One region of the Geodermatophilus sp. SYSU D01045 genome, then DNA from elsewhere that is predicted to be linked to it. Evidence: riboswitches for the same ligand, from Rfam matches in the RefSeq annotation. Region 1 holds a riboswitch; each other region holds the start of a gene.
What was found. Region 1 has a riboswitch for cyclic di-AMP ahead of ACI798_RS05520 (aggregation-promoting factor C-terminal-like domain-containing protein). Riboswitches for the same ligand answer to the same signal wherever they lie in the genome.

Region 1 (4,930 bases):
ACGGTCAGCGGCGTCTCGCGGGAGAAGTCCTCGAGCGAGGGCCCGTGCCCGTAGACCGGCGCGTTGTCGAAGTAGGGCCGGAACTCGGCGACGGCGTCCTGGCTGTTCCTCCGCATGAACACCTGCCCGCCGAGTCCGACGATCGCCTGGTCGGCGGCGCCGTGGCCGTGGTGCTCGAAGCGGGACCGGTAGAACTCCACCATCCGCTGGGTGTGCTCCTTCGGCCAGAAGATGTGGTTGTGGAAGAAGCCGTCGCCGTAGTAGGCGGCCTGCTCGGCGATCTGCGGCGAGCGGATCGAGCCGTGCCACACGAACGGCGGGACGCCGTCCAGCGGCCGCGGGGTGGAGGTGAAGCCCTGCAGCGGGGTGCGGAAGCGGCCCTGCCAGTCCACGACCTCCTCGTCCCACAGCCGGCGCAGCAGCGCGTAGTTCTCCACGGCCAGCGGGATGCCGTTGCGGATGTCCTGGCCGAACCACGGGTAGACCGGGCCGGTGTTGCCGCGGCCCATCATCAGGTCGACCCGGCCGTCGGCGAGGTGCTGCAGCATCGCGTAGTCCTCGGCGATCTTCACCGGGTCGTTGGTGGTGATCAGCGTGGTCGACGTCGACAGCTGCAGTCGGGAGGTCTGCGCCGCGACGTAGGCCAGCGTGGTGGTGGGGGAGGACGAGAAGAACGGCGGGTTGTGGTGCTCGCCGAGGGCGAAGACGTCGAGGCCCACCTCCTCGGCCTTCTTCGCGATGGCGACGACGGCCTTGATCCGCTCCGCCTCGCTCGGCGTCCGCCCCGTCGTCGGGTCGGTCGTGACGTCGCTGACCGTGAAGACCCCGAACTGCATCTCGTGCTCCAAGTGGTTGAGAGTGCAACTACTGTACCCGGCCCAACGACCGACCCCCGCCGGGCATTCCCGACGGGTCCGTGACCGTACTGAGACCTCTCGACCGCGCACGGTGAGCGGCCCGGCACGTCCGGGCGTGCCCACTCCGCGGGCGGGGCGCGTGTCCGTGTCGGCCCGGTCGGCGGCACCCGGCGGGTGCGACTCTGTGATCACCCCGCCGGCGGGCCGGTGGGGGACCGGATCGGACGGCGCACCGAGGGGGAACCGGGATGTCGCTGCGGGGACAGGGAGCTGCTCCGGACGGGGGCGGGAACGGCGTTCCGGAGCCGCCTCCGGGGCGCGGGCTCGACGGCCTGCTGGGCACCGGTCCGGTGTTCACCGGGGCGGTGCGCGGCTACGACCGCGTGCAGGTCGACGACTACGTCGCCTGGGCCGAGACCGAGCTCCTGGTCCTGCGCCGGGAGAACGAGCACCTGCTCAGCCGCTACGCCGCCGCGTCGGCCGAGCTGCAGAACGCCCGCCGCCGGCTGGCCCAGCTGGTCCGGGAGCGGCAGAGCCTGCCCGGCCCCGAGGACGCGGCGGAGATGATGCGCCGCGCCCGGGAGGAGGCCGCCGCGCTGACCGCAGCCGCCGAGGAGGAGGCCGGGCGGATCCGGGCCGAGGCGCTCACCGAGGCGCAGGCCCGGCTGTCCGGGGTGGCCGAGATGCGCGAGGCGGTGCTCGCCGCCCGCGAGCAGACCCGCAGCGAGGCTGCGGCGGTCCTCGAGGCCGCGCGCCGCGAGGCGGCCCGGCTGGAGCGGGCCGCCGCCGCCGAGCGCGAGCGCCGGGACCGCGAGGCCGCCGAGGCGCGGGCCCGGGCCGACGCCGAGGCCCTCGAGCGCCGGCGCGCCGTCGAGGCCGAGCTCGCACCCCTGCGCGACGAGCGCGACCGGGCGCGGGAGTGGCTGCGCCTGCTGACCGGTCAGCTCGACGAGGCGCTCGCCGTCGTCACCGGCGTGGTGCCCGACGACGTCCCCGCCCTCGGCGACAAGCGGGGGCTGCCCCGGCTCGGGGAGGACCCGGCTGCCGAGCCGCGCGCGGGGGCGCGTCCGGCGCCCCCGGGGACGGACGTGTCCGACGTGACACCGCTGCTCGGACCCGGCCGGCCCGAGGTCGCGGCGGCCTCCTGACCAGCGGCGACGCGGGGGCCGGTTCCGGACCGGGGGAGTCCGCACCACCCGTCACGGCCGTCACTCCGGCCCCGTCGGTTGTCACGAACCGGTAACGACCGTACGGTGGCTGGCGTCCGGCTGGTCGTCAGGTCCCCCTTCCGGGGAGCCCGGCCGGACGCCGCCGAGTCGTGTCCGCACCTGCGGGCGCGAGCCGGGGACCCACCGCAGTACTGGGGTGAATCGCGCCCGCCGAGCTCCGGCCCGGCGCGCGTAGGGCTCCTTCCCGCCCGAACCCGTCAGCTAACTCGGTAGGCGGCTCACGGAAGAAACGGAGAGTCTCCGCATGCCCCGCCTCCGGGCCGAAGCGGCCCGCAGGTGCAGCCGTCCGCGCGCACACCGCGCCCCCGCGTCCGCCTGACGCCGGCTGCTCCTGTCCTGCCGCTCCCAGCGACGACGTCGCCGGGGACCCCGTAGTCCGCGACACCCACAGACCCGCGCCGTACCCGCATGCCCGAGGTCCGCCTCCGGGCCCGCTGCCGCGCGCCACTCTCCCTCGGAGCCCACACCCCCTCATGTCCCGCCACGTCCCGAACACGCCTGCCGACGCCCCCGCGACCGTCGAGCTCGCCACCGCTGACACCCCCACCACCCCCGACACCGACGCCCACACCGCCACCCGCGAGCTGCCCGCCGCCGGGGGCGCTGCCGAGGCCGCCGAGGCCCCCGCGCGCCGGCGCCTCTTCCGCCGCGGCAGCCCCCCGCTGGGCCCGCGCCGCCCGGCCCTGCTGCTCGGCGCCGCCGCCGCCGGCGCGCTGATCGTCGGCGTCGTCTCCACCAGCGGCCCCGCCGCCTCCGCCGGCACCGACAACGCCGGCACCGCGGTCAGCGTCGCCGAGGAGCTGGGCGTCCCCCAGCAGCCGGCCGCCGCGCAGACCCCGGACGCCACCGACCTGACGTCGCTGGCCGACGTCGCCGCCTCGCGCGCCGAGCGCAGCGCGCAGGAGGCCGGTGCCGCCCACGCGCAGCTCGCCGCCGAGCAGGCCGAGCGCGACCGCCAGGCCGCCGAGGCCGAGGCCGCCCGCGTCGCCGCCGAGCAGGAGGCCGCCCGCGTCGCCGCCGAGCAGGAGGCCGCCCGCCAGGCCGCCGAGGCGCAGGCTGCCGCCGAGGCCGCCGCCGCGCAGCAGGCCGCCGAGGAGCAGGCCGCGGAGGAGGCCGCCGCGCAGGAGGCCGCGCCCGCCGCGCCGTCCGGCTCCTTCAAGGACTACGCGCTGAGCAAGGTCGGCAGCTCCGAGCAGTTCTCCTGCCTGGAGAAGCTGTGGGGCAAGGAGAGCGGCTGGAACCCCAACGCCCAGAACCCCACCAGCACCGCCTACGGCATCCCGCAGTTCCTGAACTCCACCTGGGCCAGCACCGGGATCGCCAAGACCTCCGACGGCTACCGCCAGATCGACGCCGGCCTGATCTACATCGAGCAGCGCTACGGCAGCGCGTGCGACGCCTGGGCGCACTCGCAGGCCACCGGCTGGTACTGATCCGAAGGTGATCCATCGAGGGCCGGCCACCCGGGTGGTGCCCGCGGGCTTCGTCCGCGCGCACACCCAGGTGCGCCGGCCCTCGCTCGTCCCCGAGGTGCGGCTGCACGTCGCCGACGACGTCGTCGCCCTCTGGGAGGCGATGGAGACCGCGGCCGGCGGGGCGGGGGACGAGCCGCCGTTCTGGGCGGCCGCCTGGCCCGGCGGGCAGGCACTGGCCCGCCACCTGCTCGACGAGCCCGCCACCGTCGCCGGCCGCACGGTGCTCGACCTCGGGTCGGGCAGCGGCCTGGTGGCCGTCGCCGCCGTCCTCGCCGGTGCCCGGTGGGTGCTGGCCAGCGACGTCGACCCGTTCTCCCGGACCGCGGTCGGCGTCAACGCCGGCCTCAACGGCGTCGCGGGCATCAGCGTCACCGGCGACGTCCTGGACCGCGAGCCGCCCGCCGTCGACGTCGTCGTGGCAGGCGACGTCTGCTACGACCGGGAGATGACCGGGCGGGTGCTGCCCTTCCTCGACCGGGCGCGGGCCCGCGGCTGCCAGGTGCTCGTCGGCGACCCCGGCCGCCCGTACCTCCCGCACGAGCGGCTGGAGGCCGCCGCGGTGTACCAGGTCCCCGAGACGGAGGGGCCCGGGCTGCGCCGGACGACGGTGTGGCGGCTGCCCTGAGCGCCGCCGGATACGGTCGCCGGGTGCACCCCTACGCCTTCACCGGTACCGCCGTCGTCACCGGGGCGGCCAGCGGGATCGGCGCCGCGCTCGCCCCGCGGCTGGCCGCCCGCGGCAGCGACCTCGTGCTGGTCGACCGCGACGCCGGGCGGCTCGAGGGCGTCGCGGCGTCGGTGCGCGCGGCCTCCCCGGGCCGGTCGGTGGACACCGTCGTCGCCGACCTCGCCGACGCCGGGCAGTTGCGCGAGGCCGCCGGCCGGGTCGTCACCGGGCACCCGGGGACGACGCTGCTGGTCAACAACGCCGGCGTCGCGCTGGGCGGGCGGTTCGACCAGGTGACCCTCGAGGAGTTCGAGTGGGTGATGGACGTCAACTTCCGCGCCGCCGTCCGGCTCACCCACGCGCTGCTGCCCACCCTGAAGGCGCACCCCGGGTCGCACCTGGTCAACGTCTCCAGCCTGTTCGGGCTCATGGCGCCGGCCGGGCAGGCGGCGTACGCGTCGAGCAAGTTCGCCGTCCGCGGGTTCACCGAGGCGTTGCGGCACGAGCTGGCCGAGGACGGCGTCGGCGTGACCAGCGTGCACCCCGGCGGCATCGCCACCCGCATCGCCGAGACCGCCCGCGTGGCCAGCGGGGCGGACCCCGCGGAGGCCGAGCGGGGCAAGCGGGAGTTCGCGAAGCTGCTGCGCTATCCGGCCGACCGCGCCGCGCAGCGGATCGTCGAGGCGGTGGAGCGGCGCCGGC
Region 2 (4,930 bases), on a different contig from region 1:
GGCCATCGCGATCCGCTGTGCCGCCGTCGGGTGGGAGCCGAAGAACCACTGCCACGGCGCCGGCGGGCTCGGGTCGGAGACGTTGGTCTCGGCCAGCCGGCGCTGCATCTCGACGAAGGCGGCGGCGTCCCGGGTGAGGTCGAGCGCGTGCAGGTCCGCCCGGGCCTCGACGTGCCGCGAGACGAGGTTCTGCACCGGCGTCGCCACCAGGGACCCGACCGCGACGAGGAACAGCACCAGCGGCACCACGCGCGGGTCGCCCGCCGAGTCCGCGCCGGCCCGGCGCAGCAGCGGCGCCCAGGTCAGCAGCCAGCCGAGGAGGGCGACGGCGGCGGCCGCGCCGAGCGCCCCGATGAGCGTGCCGGTGAGGACGTCGTCGGTGGCCACGTGCCCGAGCTCGTGGGCGACGATCGACTCGATCTCGTCCGGGGGCACGTCGGCCAGCAGGGTGTCGTAGAGGACCACCCGGCGGGTGGAGCCGAACCCGGACACGTAGGCGTTGAGCGACGTCGTCCGGCGGGAGGCGTCGGCGACCAGGACGTCCTCGACCGGGGAGCCGCTCTCCTCGGCCAGCCGCAGCAGGTCGGTGCGCAGCTCGCCGGCCGGCAGGGGGGTGAAGCTGTTGAACGCCGGCTCGATGACCACCGGGTAGAGGAAGGAGCCGGCGACGACCAGCGCGGCCGCGCCACCGGCGGCCCACGCCCACCAGGTGCGGGGCGCGCGGCGGGCCAGCGCGACGAGCACCAGCAGGCCGAGGGCGGTGAGCGCGGCGTCGATGGCGGTGGAGACCGCGACGTCGCGCAGCCACAGGGGCCAGGAGCGGGTGGACAGCCCGTAGCGGTGCCGCACCACCTCGCCGTAGGCGGAGATCGGCAGCGTCGCCAGCCGGCCGAGGACGACGATCGCGACCGTGCCCAGCAGCACGGTGAGCGGCCGGCGCCGGCCTCCCGCGCGGCCGACCGCGGTGACCAGCCGGCTGCCGAGCCGGGTGAGGCCGAGCAGCGCCGAGACCGCCAGGCCGAGTACCAGGTTGGTCAGCGACGCGGGACGGATGTCGGCGGCGAGGGCCTCGGCGCGCCGGACGACGTCGGCGGGCAGGCCGGCGTCGTCGGTGACCGGGGACGCGCCGCCGGGTGGGGTGGGCAGCAGCGTCCAGGGCGTGCGGACGGCGATGACCACGACGAGCGCCACGCCGAGGGCGAGCGCGACCAGCAGTGCCACCCGGCGGGGGCCGGTGCGGTCGGGCGGAGTGGCCTCGGGGCTGGAGCGGGTGCTCGTCCCGCCCGCCCTGCTCACCCGGCCGATCCTAGGCGGGCGCCCGCGCCGCACCGCGATCTCCCTCCGCGGACGCCGGGGGCCGGCGACCCGGACGGGTCACCGGCCCCCGGCCCGTGAGGTGCCGTCTCCTAGGCGATGCGGCGCATGGCGGTGATGCCGCCCATCGAGTCGACCGACACGACCTTCACCGGCTGCCCCGACGTGGAGGCGTGCACCATCTGGCCGTTGCCGATGTACATCGAGACGTGGCTGACCGGGCTGTAGTAGAAGATCAGGTCGCCCGGCTGCAGGTCCGCCCGCGAGACGGCGGTGCCCATCCGCGACTGCATGCTGCTGGAGTGCGGGAGGCTGATCCCGGCCGCCGCGTAGGCGTACTGGGTCAGGCCCGAGCAGTCGAAGGCGTCCGGCCCGCCGGCACCCCACACGTAGGGGTCGCCCACCTGGGCCAGAGCGGTCTGCACCGCGGTCTGCGCGGCACCGCTGCCACCACTGCCCGCGGACGGGGCCGGGGCCGGGGCCGGGGCCGGAGCCGGGGCGGCGGTCGCGGCCTGCGTGCCGGTCGCGGCGGGAGCGCTGTCGCCGCCGGAGTCGCTCTCGCCGTCCTCGGCGGTGTCGGAGCCGGCCTGCGCGCCGGCGGCCAGGCCGGCCTCCTGCGCGGCGAGCGCCGCCTGCCGCTGCGCCTCGGTGAGCGCGGCGAACTGCGCCTGGTAGTCGGCGATGTCGTCCTGGAGCTGCGCCTCCTGGGCGCTCAGGTCGTCGAGGGTGCGCTGCGCCTCGGCCTCGGCGGCCTCGGCGTCGGCCTGCGCCTGCCGGGCGGCGACGGCCGCCTCGCCCACCTGGTCGAGGACCGAGGTGGTGTGGTCGGCGATCTGACCGAGGGTGGCCAGCGAGGCGACGAAGTCCTCGGCGGAGTCGCTGGTCATCAGCAGGTCGAGCCCGGCGAAGCCGTCGCTGTTGCCGGCGGTGTAGGCGCTGCGGGCCACCTGGCGGATCTGGCCGTCGAGGTCCTGCAGCTGCTCCTGCGCCTCGGCGGCGGCCCGGTCGGCCTCGTCGGCGGCGGCCTGCTGCTGGGCGAGGACCTCGCGGGCCTCGTTGACCCGCTCGGTGACGACCTCGAGCCGGTGGCCGGCCTCGGCGGCGAGCTGGGCGGCCTGCTCCGGGGTGCCGGCCCGCTCGGGGTCGGCGGCCGCGGTGCCGGACAGCAGGGTGCCGGACAGCAGGGTGAGGGTCAGCGCGGCGGTGGTGCCGACCAGGGTGACCCGGCCGAGGTGGCGGGCCCGCGACGGGCGGTGCGGGCCGGCGGTGCGGGGGGCGGATGTGGACTTCTCGCGTGCGTGCCCCAGGACGGGGCGGGGGGTCGCCACGGTCGGCGGCTCTCCGTTTCTTCCTCAGCAACCGCCTACCGAGTTAGCTGACGGGTTCGGGCTGGGAAGACGTGCCCTATCTCTGCACCCCGGTCGGGACCGGCGCGCACGAGAACTCACCCCAGTGCTGCGGTGGGTCCCCGGCTCACCTCGCGCACCTCCGGGGAGGGCGTCCGGTGACTCGGCGGTGTCGGCCGAGGTCACCCTGCGTCGAGTGACGACCACCCGGCCGGACGGCGCCACAGTACGGACGTGATGCAGTTGTGACAAACGGGAGGTGCGTGGACTGTGAGAACACACACGGTCAGCAGCCGCGCCACTCCGGTGCGTACCCGATCGGGGTCCCGGCGCAGGTCAGCCCGTGCGCCGGCGCCCGTCCCGTGACGGCCGGTGCCGCAGCGGCGGCACCAGGCCGCCCTCGGCCAGCGCCCGCACGGCCCGCCGCTCGACGTCGTCGAGGTCCACGACGACGCCCGGCCGCGGCACCGCGCCGTCGGCGGTGCGGGCCGCCGGGACGGGGGGCACCGGCAGCAGCACGGGGCCGGTGTCCCGCTCCGCGGGCGGGGCGCCCAGCAGGGCGGTGACGACGCAGTCGGCGCAGCCGGCGCCGCGCGCGGTGCACGAGTCGCAGTCGATGAGCATGCCGTGTCCCTCCGGTGCCCCGGTCGCGCCGCCCGGTGCCGGGCCGCGGTCGGGACGGGTCTCCCTGTCGGTCGGCCGGCACGCTAGGGACGACCACCGACAGTCCCGGCTCAGCCGCCCGCGTACTCCCAGTGCCAGGGCTCCTCGCGGCCGTTGCCGGGATCGGCCCAGGTCGGGTGCAGCCACCCGAACCGGCCGGCGTTGGCGACCATCCACGCGTACTGCGGCGTGCCGAAGCCGTCGATGCCGCCGCACAGGTCGACCGCCAGCCCCCAGCCGTGGTTGCTGGTGCCCGGGACCGCGGCCAGCGCCGGCTTCTCCCCGTACAGGCGGACCTGGCCGGCGTAGGTGCGGTAGGAGTCGGTGATGCAGATCGGCTGCCCGAACGCCGTCGCGAACGCCGCGCTCATCGCCCGCCAGGCCGCCGCGGCGTCGCAGCGCAGCGAGTGGCCGCCCACGCCGATCGGGCACAGCGCGCTCGGCGGGATGAGGCCGTTGGGGTAGCCGCCCCAGGACCGGGCGCCGTCGAAGCTCGGCGGGTAGACGGTGTTGCCGCACTCGACCCGCAGGGCGCCGTCGGCCGGGCCGGGGGCGGGCACCTCCGGCCGCGGGCCGAGGCTCGGCCGCCCGACGTGGAGGACCTGGTCGGCGGGCAGCCGGCGGACGACGACGGCGCCGGCCCGCGCGTCGGCGGCGAGCATGGTCTGCGCGTCCAGCGCGATGCCGACGTGGCCCAGGCCCGACTCGGGGGTGCCGAGGAAGACCAGGTCGCCGGGCAGGACGTCGGCCGGGTCGACGGGCGTGGTGACCGCGAACAGCCCGGCCTGGTCACCGGGCAGGTCGATGCCGGCGTCGCGGTAGACGGTGGAGACCAGCGAGCCGCAGTCCCAGGAGTCCGGGCCGGCCGTCCCCGGCGCGTACGGCCTGCCGAGGGCGTCCATGGCCGCGGTGACCGCGGCCAGCGTCTCCGCGGGCAGCACGAGCACGGACACCGGCCGGCGCGGCAGCTGCGCGGCGCCCCGCTGGGCGCCGCCGGCGGCCGCCCCGACCGGGGTGAGCCCCGCGGGCAGGCCCCGCACGGGGTCGAGCAGCTCCGCCGCCGGGGGTGCGGCCACCCCGGCCTCGCGCAGCTGGTCGAGGTAGGCCCGCCAGTTGGCCGCCGTCTGGGTGTTGACGTCGACCTGCTGGCGCTGCAGGTCCGACAGCTGCCGGTCGACGTCGCCGAGCGCGACGTCGAGCTCCGCGGTCACCGCGTCGGCGGAGGCCTCCAGGTCGGCCACCTCCGCGGCCAGCCGGTCGGCCCGCTGCCGCGCCTCGGCGAGGACGGCGTCGGCGGAGGTCTGCTGGGCGACCGCGGCCTGCCGCTGCTGCTCGGCGGTGCGGACCACCTCGGCGGTATGCGCGTCGACGGCCTCCAGGTAGCCCAGCGCCGCGACGACGTCGGCCGGGTCGCCGCCGGTGAGCAGCACGGTGAGCGGGGTCAGCGCGCCGCCGTCCCGGTAGACCGCCGACGCGTACCGCGCCACCACCGCCTGGTACTGCGCCAGCTCGCCCTCGGCGGCGTCGACCGTGGCGCGCGCGGCGTCGACGTCGGCCTGCGCGTCGGCCAACTGCTCCCGCGCGGCGGCCACCTCGGTCTGCCGCTG
Region 3 (4,930 bases), on a different contig from region 1:
GACACGGCGGTGCCGGCGGCGACGTCGAGCACGACGTCCCCCGGCCGGGCGCCCAACGCCTCGCGGGTGGCCCGCCGCCAGGCGGCGTCGCGGCCGCCGGAGAGCACGGTGTTGGTGAGGTCGTAGCGGCGGGCGACGCCGTCGAACATGGCCGCGACCTCGTGGGGCTGCTTGTCCAGCCCGGCCCTCGACCCGGCGGTGTGTGTGCTGTCTCGCCGGTCTGCCACGGCGGACGACGCTACCGGCTGCCTACGCTGGGGGACGTGACGGCAGCGGCGGTGACCTCCCCGGACGCCGTCGCGCCCGCGGTCACCACGGTCGCGCTGCCCGACTCCCCGGACCTGCTGACGCTGCTGCCGCGCGAGGGCGCGCTGTCCTGGGTGCGCCGCGGCGAGGGCCTGGTCGGCTGGGGCGAGGCCGACCGCCTCGAGGTCTCCGGTCCCGGCGCGCTGGCCGAGGCCGCCGCCTGGTGGGCCGACCGCAGCGCCGCGCTCGCCGTCGACGACGAGGTGGGCGTGCCCGGCTCCGGGCCGGTCGTGTTCGGCAGCGTCGCGTTCGACCCCGCCCGGGGGACGTCGGTGTTCGTCGTCCCCGAGGTCGTCGTCGGCCGCCGCGACGGCGTCGCGTGGGTGACCACCACCGGCGGCGCCGACCCGCGCGACGTGCTGCCGGCCACCCGCGAGCCGCTGCCGCCCGCGCCGGGCCGGCTGCGCTACGCCGACGGCGCGCTCGACCCCGCCTCGTGGTGCGGCGCGGTGTCCGCCGCCGTCGCCCGCATCGGCGCCGGCGACCTCGCCAAGGTGGTGCTCGCCCGCGACCTGCTGGTCACCGCCGACGAGCCGCTGGACCCCCGCCGCCTGCTCGACCGGCTGGCCGCCCGCTTCCCCGACTGCTGGACCTTCGCCGTCGACGGGCTGCTCGGCGCCACCCCCGAGCTGTTGCTGCGCCGCACCGGCCGGCAGCTGTCGGCGCGGGTGCTGGCCGGCACCGCCCCGCGCGGCGCGGGCGCCGAGGACGAGCGGCTCGCGGCGGGCCTGCTGGCCAGCGACAAGGACCACGCCGAGCACGCCCTCGCCGTCGACTCGCTCGTGCGGGCGCTCGACCCGTTCTGCACCGCGCTGTCGGTGCCGGAGCAGCCCTCGCTGCTGACGCTGCCGAACGTGCGGCACCTGGCCACCGACGTCGTCGGCACCCAGCGCCGCTCCGGCGCCCGCGGTCGCGCCGGGCTGCTCGAGCTGGTCGACGCCGTGCACCCGACCGCCGCCGTCTGCGGCACCCCGCCCGACGCGGCCGCCGCGGTCATCGCGGAGCTGGAGGGCATGGACCGCGGCCGGTACGCCGGGCCGGTGGGCTGGCTCGACGCCCGCGGGGACGGCGAGTTCGGGCTGGCCCTGCGCTGCGCCCAGCTGGTCGACGACGACCCGTGCTCGGCCCGGCTGTTCGCCGGCTGCGGCATCGTCGGCGCCTCCGACCCGACGGCCGAGCTGGCCGAGACGCAGTCGAAGTTCGCCGCCTTCCAGGCCGCGCTGGAGGGCTGAGGCGGCCGGTCCCGGCCGGCGTCCTCCTCCCCCGGACACGACCCGGAGACGACGAGGGCCCCGGCCGCTGCACGCGGTCGGGGCCCTCGTCGGGTGTGCTGGAGGTCAGCCCACGTAGTTGACGTGCACGTGGTCCACGTGGTTCGCGGTCGCGCTGCCGCGGTCCGCCATCGCCTTCCAGGCGCCGTCCGGCGAGGTGAGGATGCGCTGCTGCCAGATGACGTACTCGACGCCGAGCTCGTCCCAGTGGTCGACGTGGTACTGGGCGATCGCGTCGCCGAGGGCGGCGTCGGACATGACCATGTAGTCCAGCGCCTTGCCGGAGGGGTGGCCGTCCGGGTCGACCGCGCTGGCCCGCGTGCCGCCGAGGGTGATGTCCGCGGCGCCCGGGACGTTGCTGACGACGGCGTTCGCCGCCGCCTGGACGGCCTCGTGGATCGCGCCGGCGGTGTTCGTGATCTCGGCGACGACCGAGGACTGCGCGACCTGCGGGGCGGCCTCGGCGATCGGCGGGGTGGCGGCGGGCGCCGCCTCACCGGCGGCGGCGACCGGGGCCGGGGCGGCCTCGGCGACCGGAGCGGGGGCGGCCTCGGCGGCCGGAGCGGGAGCGGCCTCGGCGGCGGGGGCCGGGGCGGCCTCGGCCGGGACGGCGGAGCCGCTGAGCGCCAGCACCTGACCGGGGTAGATCAGGTTCGGGTTGCCGCCGATGACGTCGGCGTTGCGCTCGTAGAGCTCGCGCCAGCTCTGGCCGTGGGCGGCGGCGATCTTCGCCACCGTGTCCCGCCAGCGGACGGTGTACTCCTCGGTGGTGACCTCGGCCCGCTCGGCCCGGTCGGCCCGCTCGGCCGGAGCGGCCTGCTCGGCGGCCGGCTGCTCGGCCGGAGCGGCCGGGGCCTCGGCGGCCGGGGCGGCCTGCTCGGCGGGCGCGGCCGGGGCCTCGGCAGCGGCCGGGGTGGTGCCGTCGGTCAGGAACTTGCCGCAGCTCGGCCAGGCGCCGATGCCCTGGCCGGCCAGGACGGCCTCGGCGATCTGGACCTGCTGGGCCGGGGTGGCCAGGTCCGCGCGCGGGGCGAGGTCGGTGCCACCGAAGGCGGCCCAGGTGGACTGGCTGAACTGCAGGCCGCCGTAGTAGCCGTTGCCGGTGTTGATGCTCCAGTTGCCACTGGACTCGCACTGGGCGACGCCGGTCCAGTCGTGGGTGGTGGAGGCGGAGGCCGGCGAGCTCAGGACGCCCAGGCCGACGGCGGCGGCGCCGGCAGCGACAGGGGCCTTGGCGATGACCTTCTTGGTGCGGACGTAGCGGGGTGCGCGGTGCTTGGGCATGGTGATGATCTCCCGATCACCGCCGGCGAGGTGAGCTGTCGGGTTCGGGCGATCGGTGCCCGGCCGCGGTCCGCGGCTTCACCCCGAGGCGCGCTCCGACAGGCCCCCGTAGGCCGTCGCGCGCCGGAAGAGTGGGTCCCCCACCCCTGCCCTGGGAGTTGGCGTGGGCGACCGGTGGGCAGGGTTTGGCGGACCGGCGCCGCGCTCCGTCTTCGCTGAGCGCAGCCAAAACGCTACGTGTCGTCATGTCGACTGTCGTCGTGACGGCGGTCACAGTGCGGTTCGGCTGGGGCTCGTGGGGTACGGCGTGACGCCGGCGTGACCACCGCATCGGGCCGCGCCGAGAAACGGAACCCGCTGTTCACGGTGCGCGATCCGGCCCGGCGAGCACGCCCCCGCCCCCGCGGCCGCCCTCGCCGCGACCGCCCGGATCCCGTGACGAAGGCCACCGCCACGGAGTGACGGACCGGCTCGTCACGGGCGTCCGGAAGGGGCTCCGGAGCCGTGCGTCTCACTCTCCGGTGAGCCCGGCGGGACCGGCTGGTCGCTGCAGGAGACCCGACGCTCCCGAGGCCGCTCAGGCCAGGGCGCGGCCCGCGGCCTCCCGCAGGGCGACCGCGAGGTCGGCCTCCGCGCGCTGGTCGGTGCGGGCGACGACCACCCGGGGCCCGCCGCGCACCAGCGCGGCGGCGAGCTCCTCCGGCGTGGCCACCGCCGTCGCCGCCCAGCCCAGGGACGCCGCGACCGCGACCAGGTCGCGCCCGTGCGGCGTGCCGAACACCCGCCGGTAGTCGCGGGCGTACGCCGGCCGGCCGGGCTCCAGCTGGGCGAAGATCCCGCCGCCGTCGTTGTCGGGCACGACCACGGTGAGGTCCGGGCGCGGCTCGCCCTCGCCGGCGAGCAGGCCCTGCAGGTCGTGCAGGAACGTCAGGTCGCCCATGAGCGCCACCGCCGGCCCGCCGTGCGCCAACGCCGCGCCGACAGCGGTGGACACCGTGCCGTCGATGCCGGCGACGCCGCGGTTGGCGAGCACGCTGACGTCGCCGCGGGGGACGGCGAGCCGGTCGACGTCGCGCACCGGTGTCGAGGACCCGAGGACCAGCAGCGCCCCGGACGGCAGCGCGGCGACGACGTCGCGGGCCAGCCGGGCGGCGGTCAGCCCGGGCGCGGCGTCCAGGGCGGCGTCGACCGCGCCCCCGACCCGGTCCGCGGCCGAGCGCCAGGCGGCCGCCCAGCCCGGCTCCGACGGCGGGCCGGCCGGCGGGGCGGCGCGGGTGACCAGGGCCGCCGAGCGGCCGGCGTCGGGCCAGCGCGGCCCGGCGACCACCGTCTCCACGCGCACCCGCGGATCGGCCAGCAGCGCCGAGACCGGCCGGGACAGCGTCGGCCGGCCGACGACGACCACGCGGTCGGGCCGGTGCGCGTCCAGCCAGCCGGGCACGCCGAGCAGCAGCGCCCCGCCGCGCACCGCGCCGTCGGTCCACGCCCCGCCGCTCGGCTCGGCGACCACCGGCCAGCCCGCCGCGCTGGCGCCGCCCGCCCACGCCCGGCCGACGGCGTCCGGCCCGTCCCCGGCGACGACGAGCGTGCGCGGGCCGTCCCCGACCGGGACGGTCGCGACGGGCGAAGGCGCCCCGGCGGTCCACGGCGCCCCGCCGTCCCGGCCGGCCCACGGGCCCGCCGGCGGGCCGGGCTCCTCCTCGGGCAGCAGCGGGTCGCGGAAGGCCAGGTTCAGCTGCACCGGCCCGGGGTCGCCGGACAGGACGCCGGTGGCCGCGAGCAGCGCCCGGGACACCACCGAGCGCCAGTAGCGGTTCTGCGCGGCCTCCCGGCCGGCCTCGGGCACGCCGACGTCGGCCGCCCAGCGCGCCGCGCCGCCGTACAGGCCGGGCTGCTCGATCGTCTGGTTGGCGCCGGTGGCCCGCAGCTCCGGCGGCCGGTCGGCGGTGAGTGCCAGCAGCGGCACCCCGCTGACGTCGGCCTCGAGGACGGCGGCGTGCAGGTGCGCGGTCGCCGTCCCGGAGGTGGTGAGCACCGGCACCGGCCGGCCGGACGCGCGGGCCAGGCCC

Region 2: another riboswitch for cyclic di-AMP. It lies ahead of ACI798_RS04130 (NlpC/P60 family protein); the one in region 1 lies ahead of ACI798_RS05520 (aggregation-promoting factor C-terminal-like domain-containing protein).
Region 3: another riboswitch for cyclic di-AMP. It lies ahead of ACI798_RS21565 (transglycosylase family protein); the one in region 1 lies ahead of ACI798_RS05520 (aggregation-promoting factor C-terminal-like domain-containing protein).

The regions. Positions count from the first base shown of each region.
Region 1 is NZ_JBJGZB010000005.1:19,266-24,195, forward strand. Features, by position in the region: gene ACI798_RS05510 (LLM class flavin-dependent oxidoreductase) at 1-836, opposite strand, end outside; gene ACI798_RS05515 (DivIVA domain-containing protein) at 1,208-2,005, shown strand; cyclic di-AMP (ydaO/yuaA leader) riboswitch at 2,157-2,317, shown strand; gene ACI798_RS05520 (aggregation-promoting factor C-terminal-like domain-containing protein) at 2,560-3,519, shown strand; gene ACI798_RS05525 (class I SAM-dependent methyltransferase) at 3,527-4,186, shown strand; gene ACI798_RS05530 (SDR family NAD(P)-dependent oxidoreductase) at 4,210-4,930, shown strand, end outside.
Region 2 is NZ_JBJGZB010000003.1:189,531-194,460, reverse strand. Features, by position in the region: gene ACI798_RS04135 (M48 family metallopeptidase) at 1-1,296, opposite strand, end outside; gene ACI798_RS04130 (NlpC/P60 family protein) at 1,407-2,642, opposite strand; cyclic di-AMP (ydaO/yuaA leader) riboswitch at 2,659-2,839, opposite strand; gene ACI798_RS04125 (hypothetical protein) at 2,997-3,284, opposite strand; gene ACI798_RS04120 (NlpC/P60 family protein) at 3,395-4,930, opposite strand, start outside.
Region 3 is NZ_JBJGZB010000039.1:20,388-25,317, forward strand. Features, by position in the region: gene ACI798_RS21555 (demethylmenaquinone methyltransferase) at 1-227, opposite strand, end outside; gene ACI798_RS21560 (isochorismate synthase) at 264-1,538, shown strand; gene ACI798_RS21565 (transglycosylase family protein) at 1,644-2,861, opposite strand; cyclic di-AMP (ydaO/yuaA leader) riboswitch at 2,866-3,035, opposite strand; gene menD (2-succinyl-5-enolpyruvyl-6-hydroxy-3-cyclohexene-1-carboxylic-acid synthase) at 3,439-4,930, opposite strand, start outside.